2 regions of the Pedobacter immunditicola genome follow, and region 1 is predicted to be linked to the other one. Evidence: riboswitches for the same ligand, from Rfam matches in the RefSeq annotation. Region 1 holds a riboswitch; the other holds the start of a gene.

Region 1 (3,205 bases):
ATGGCATTTCTTAAACTTCCGCCATCAAGTTCATGAACATGGAGCGACAAAGTCTTTAAGCCTTCGTAGAACAGACGGTTCATCAGTTTATTGGCATTAGCACGTCCTTTGTGGATATCCATTCCCGAATGCCCGCCGGTTAATCCCTTCACGTTGATTTCAAACGCGATTCCATTTTTATCAGCCGCCACATGGGTATAGGTATACGTGGTATTGGTATCTACGCCACCGGCACAGCCGATCGTCAGTTCATCATCTGCTTCCGTATCCAGGTTCAATAAAATAGAGCCTGTAAAATTTGCCGGATCCAATTGCTTTGCGCCGGTCATCCCCGTTTCTTCATCAATGGTAAACATGGCTTCTAAAGCAGGATGAGCAATTGACGTACTTTCCAGCAGGGCCATAATGGTGGCTACACCAATGCCATTATCAGCACCAAGAGTAGTGCCGCGTGCTTTTACCCAGTCACCTTCAACAAACATATCAATCCCTTGCGTATCGAAATCGAAAACTGTATCACTATTTTTTTGGTGCACCATATCCAGGTGAGATTGTAAAACCACCGTTTGGCGGTCCTCCATCCCTTTGCTGGCCGGTTTTTTAATCACCACATTTCCTGCAGGATCTTGGATAGTCTCCAGACCTAAACGTTCCCCAAAACTGCGCATAAAAGCAATCACACGTTCTTCCTTTTTTGAAGCACGTGGTACAGCGTTTAAATCTGCAAAATTGCGCCAAAGTTCCTGAGGTTCTAAATTTTTGATATCCATAAGCCGATTAACAAGTGTTTTTTGTAATAAGGTAAAGTTATAAAACTAATGATATTTGTCTTGATGTGAAATAATAGTTCAGTTTGATTTTCTTCAGTTGGTAGGCTGGATAAAGCTCGCTAAAGATCCATGGTACCCCTAGATCCACTATCACCTATCAGTCATGACTCCCTCACCTGAATTCACTTTGCCTTTTAACGAATAACCACCTGATTAGCCATTTGATTTCAACCAAGCATTGACTCATTTTTAGTGAAAGCTCAACTATTTGTATACATTTGCATCGCTTTTGGTTCCTACCCTGCACAAACAGGATGGATTAAAAGGGAATCTGGTGTAAATCCAGAACTGTCCCGCAGCTGTAAGCTCCAATAACTAAGGTATAATCAAAAGGTCACTGTTCAAATTTTGAATGGGAAGGCCATACCGAGGGGAGCAAGTCAGAATACCTGCCATCGCATTATATAATTCATAGCTTTCGGGGATTGAAGCTGGAATGAAGATGCCGTAGGCATTTCCATTTTCAGTATGCTCTATGCCGTTTGCTTTGCAAGGGTATCGACATGGAAAAACTAACAATTACAGTACTTCTCTTCTTCATTGCAGCATTAGGCTTGGTGTTTTTGTGTCCTGACGCCGCTGCACAGCAGCCGGATTCAGTGAAGGTCCGGAGCCTTAAGGAAGTGCGGGTGCAGGGTAAAATAAACTCCATCAGAAATACTTCGGCAACTCCTGCACAGGTAATTGGAGGTGAAGCCTTACAACGACTCAATAGCTTTTCTGTTGCCGATGCCCTCCGCTATTTTAGCGGTGTTCAGCTCAAAGATTATGGCGGGGTTGGCGGACTAAAGACGGTTAACGTAAGAAGTCTGGGCAGCAATCACACGACCGTCTTTTATGATGGCGTCCAGATGGGAAATGCCCAAAACGGACAGGTAGACCTCGGCCGGTTTTCTCTTGACAACCTGGAGGAAGTGGCGCTTTATAATGGCCAAAAAAGCGATATTTTCCAGCCTGCCAGATCTTTTTCTGCTGCAAGTTCAATCTATATGCGCAGCAGGATACCAAAATTTGCGGATGGGAAATCCTCGAACATAGGGTTGGGCTATAAGGGCGGTTCTTTCGGACTGCTGAACCCATCTCTTTTATACGAACAGAAGATTACTGCACGAACCGCTGCCTCATTGAGCACAGAATGGGTAAATTCACACGGGCAGTATAAGTTCCGTTATACCAATGGCGTTTATGATACCACCGCTTTACGCAACAATACCGACATCAACGCGTATAGGATGGAGGCTGGATTAAACGGCCAGCTAAGGGATAGCTCAAATTGGTCGGTAAAAGCCTATGGCTATACTTCTGCCAGAGGACTTCCCGGTGCGATTGTGTCCAATAGGTTCAACTATAACCAGCGCCAGTGGGACCGTAATCTTTTTCTGCAGGGGCATTTCCAGACGCCTGAAAACCGCAGGTACGGCCTGAAGCTCAACGCAAAATATGCAAACGATTACCTCCGCTACCTGGACCCTGATTTTACAACCCTCAATGGCTTCCAGGATAACAGGTTCCGTCAGCAGGAAATCTACATCTCTGCAGCAAACCGATTTCGCATCCTTCCCATTTGGGATGTTGCTTTTTCTACAGATTATCAGTGGAACACCCTGGATGCGAACCTTTACAGGTTCCCCTACCCGACCAGGCATACTGTACTCAGCTCGGTGGCATCAGCGGTAAAACTTAAAAAGTTCAGCCTTCAGGCATCCCTCCTTGGAACCTTTGTTTTTGACCAGGTAAAAGAGTTTTCCAGTGCCGGAAACAAACAGGAATTCAGCCCCACGGCAATGGCTACTTTTCATCCATTTGACAGCAAAAAACTGATGTTCAGGGCATTTTATAAAAAAATATTCAGGCTCCCCACCTTTAACGATCTCTATTATACCTTCATCGGCAATTCGTTGCTGCGTCCGGAGTTTACAAACCAGTATGACCTGGGAATAACCTATTCCATACAGCCCAAAACTACGGCACTGACCTCGCTTTCGATACAGGCAGATGCTTATTATAACCAGGTGAAGGATAAGATTGTGGCCGTTCCCAGTGCAAACCTGTACCGCTGGACGATGTATAATATCGGCAAGGTTGCTATAAAGGGATTGGAGACAAACGTGCAGTCGGTTTGGGCTGTATCCGCTGGTGTGACTATCAATGTCTCGGCTAGTTATACCTTTCAACAGGCGAGGGATGTGACCGAAGGAAGGAATGACCGATACAATATCCCCTATATGCCGCTTCATAGTGGATCGCTGACTATGGGTGGCGACTGGAAAAAACTGGAGTTGAACTACAGCTACATTTATTCCGGTGAACGCTACAATCAGCTCAGCACGTACCAGAATGCTGTTTACAACCGCATGGAGCCTTGGTATACCCAT
Region 2 (3,205 bases), on a different contig from region 1:
GGCATTACTGAGGTCACGTTTATAACCGGCCAGCCTTAAGTTAAGCTTATCTTCAGCAAACTTGAAATCTACCCCTGCTTCATAATTTTTAGACTCTTCGGGTTGCAGGTCCAGGTTTGCACCAAATTCACCAAATAGATTTTCTAAAGTTGGCGCTTTAAACGCTGTAGATATCGTACCGTAAACCTTTACCCCTTTAGTAACGATGATCGAAGGTGTAATGTTATACGTAAAATTCTCTCCATATTCCTGGTGTTTATTGTACCGTCCGCCAACTTCAAGATTAAAAATACTGATGTCATGCAGAAATAAAGAGCCATAAGTACTGAATAAATTCGCTCGGGGAGGCATTTCAGCATTTAACTTGAAAGTATTGATGCGGTTATCCATGCCCACAAGCACATTTAAATGGTCACCAACTTTCTGGTTATAGAACAAGTCTACCATTTGCATTTTACCTTCAGAAATACTTTTACCATATTGACTTTGGGAATTGGTCTGTGCATTTTCATAACTATAGTTGAAAGTTATTTTCCCCGAGCCAAAATCGTATTTGGTATTCACCCCCCCATTGAAATATTTCAGCTTATAATTATTTTCCAGATGATCTTCATAGGCATTGGCATCAAAATCATAGTGACCATAAAAGTAACGCAAAAATGGATTGATGCTTAAATTTTTATCAGCCTGTAAGGAAAAGTTAGCATTCACAGCACCGGTTTTGTGACCATCTTTTTCAAAGGGTGATGATACATCCCCTGGCCTTGCTGCTTCAGAAATACCATCAGTTTTAGCCTGTGTATAAGCCACATTGTAAGAGAAATTATCCACACGACTGCTGATCCCAACCGTGCCCTTATACGTTTCGTAGCTGCCGATGCTACCCACTCCGTAAACACTGTTACCGCCTTTAGCTCCTTTTTTAGTGATGATATTGATTACACCAGACACAGCATCAGAACCATAAATAGTTGACTGTCCACCTTTTAGGATTTCTATATGATCAATTTGATCAATTGAAAACATCCTAAGGTCAAAAGCAGAACCGTTTCCTAAAGGGCTGCTCACCACAATTCCATCAATCAGTACCACTGCATAGGCACCTGATGCACCCCTGATGAAAATACTTTTGTTCAGCCCCAGGTTCCCAGTAGCGCCACTTACCACAATACCTGCCTGCTCATTCAGCAAGTCGGTCAGGTTTTTACCATGACTGCGTTCCAGAATTTCAGGCCCAATAATGGTCACTACCTTACCCGTCTGACTTTGTTTCTGCTCATTCTTGGTTGTAGAAATTACCACCTCTTCGAGTTTAACTTCTTCCTGGGCATACAAAGGGTTCATGAAAGCCATCGGCGTAATTGCCAGTGCAGCGGCAAGGAAAAAGTAATTGTTTTTGTTCATTTATCTGCGTGTTATATGTCAATTCTCGCCACAACAAACAGGTAGAAATAGGAAAGACACACCAAAAATGGTCTGATTCCTAGCTTCAATCCCCGAAAGCTATGAAATAATAAAGCAAATGGCAGGTCTTCTGACTTACTTCAGGTATTCCTGCCTTCCCATTTAAATGATTTAAACAGTGGCGGTGATTGGAATACCATTTTGAAGCTTACAGCTGCGGGACAGTTACGGATTTACACCGTATTCCCTTTTAATCCATATATATTACCTATAAGGAACCAAAAGCATTGCAAATGTATCAAATTTCCTATATTTAGGGCTAACAATTCAGCTAATTAATGTCTTTCAAATCTCAACATATGCTTAAAACAGCTATATTCCTCTTTTGCATGCTTAGTATTCCAACCATGGCACAAAAAATAGATACTTCCTTCCTTGAAAAGTTAATGCGTTCCCAACCAGAACAATTTTCCACCGTCCTTAATCATCCTCAAAAAAAACAGGTACAGGTATTGTACACCCAGGTGATCCGGAATAAAAACAAAAAGCCCGTTTTCAAATCGTACAGCTATAATCTTGATGATCAACATTACTTTTATCCCGCAAGTACGGTAAAACTTGCGGCAGTTATTTTTGCCCTGGAAAAAATCAATGAGTTAAAAATCAAGGGACTGAGCGCAAAAAGCACCATGATCACAGACAGCGTTTTCACCGGACAAACGAAAGTCAGCAAGGATTCTACTGCCCAAAATGGCCTGCCTTCCATCGAACATTATATTAAAAAAATCCTGTTAACCAGCGATAATGATGCCTTTAACAGGTTGTTTGAATTTATTGGCAGGGCTGAAATCAACGAAAAATTAAAGAAATACGGATTGCACCAAAGCAGGATCCTAAACCGATTGGCTATTGGCGATGCAGGAGAACCATCAAAACATACCAACCCCATCAGGTTTTATAATGGCGACAAACTGATTTATTCCCAGAAGGAACAATACGATCCTAAAGAATATCCACTGGAACTCCGTAACACGATCATGGGCAAAGCTTACATCGACAGCAGCGAAAACCTGGTCAGCAAACCCTTTAGCCTTGAAAATAAGAACGCATTTCCCATCAGCGACCAGCAGGCTTTAATGAAAAAATTAATGCTGCCGGAAGCTTTCCCTAAAAACGAGCGATTTAATCTTCATCACGAAGATTACCAGTTGATTTACACCTACATGAGTAAATTACCTACAGAAAGTGATTATCCAAAATATGACCCTCAGGAATTTTGGCCGGCCTATTCCAAAATGCTTTTTTATGGCAGGGAAAAAGATGCCGCCATTAATCCAGACCTTCAAATGTTCAACAAATATGGAGACTCTTATGGTTTCATCATCGACAACGCTTATTTCAAAGATTCGAAAAACCAGGTAGAGTTCTTTTTAACAGCCGTAGTGCAATCCAATGAAGACGGGATTTATAACGACGGTAAATATGAATATGAAACCATTTGTTATCCCTTTATGAAAAACCTGGGAAGAATACTCTATCAACATGAATTGGAAAGCAAGAAAAATTAATCCTTGACCAACCTTTTTTGAATGTCATCAAGCCTTTCCAGTTCATCAGGGGCCAGTTCCGGAAAGCGGAGACCAAGGTTTTCAAAAGTCGCTTCCATGATTTTACTGATGGTTAAACGCGCATGCCATTTCTGATCTGCAGGTATAACATACCAGGGGGCATCCTTAGTGGAAGTCTCCTGGATCGCAGTTTCATAAGCATCCATGTAATCATCCCATAGCTTCCTTTCTTT

Evidence for each region. Region 1 has a riboswitch for cobalamin ahead of WG905_RS10960 (TonB-dependent receptor). Riboswitches for the same ligand answer to the same signal wherever they lie in the genome.
Region 2: linked by a shared signal. The riboswitch ahead of WG905_RS05470 (TonB-dependent receptor plug domain-containing protein) and the one ahead of WG905_RS10960 (TonB-dependent receptor) in region 1 are both predicted to bind cobalamin.

The regions. Positions count from the first base shown of each region.
Region 1 covers NZ_JBBHKC010000005.1:339,891-343,095, reverse strand. Annotated here, with positions in the region: gene WG905_RS10965 (aminoacyl-histidine dipeptidase) at 1-770, opposite strand, end outside; cobalamin riboswitch at 1,043-1,241, shown strand; gene WG905_RS10960 (TonB-dependent receptor) at 1,334-3,205, shown strand, end outside.
Region 2 covers NZ_JBBHKC010000003.1:116,269-119,473, reverse strand. Annotated here, with positions in the region: gene WG905_RS05470 (TonB-dependent receptor plug domain-containing protein) at 1-1,404, opposite strand, end outside; cobalamin riboswitch at 1,508-1,702, opposite strand; gene WG905_RS05465 (serine hydrolase) at 1,812-2,972, shown strand; gene WG905_RS05460 (polyphosphate kinase 2 family protein) at 2,969-3,205, opposite strand, start outside.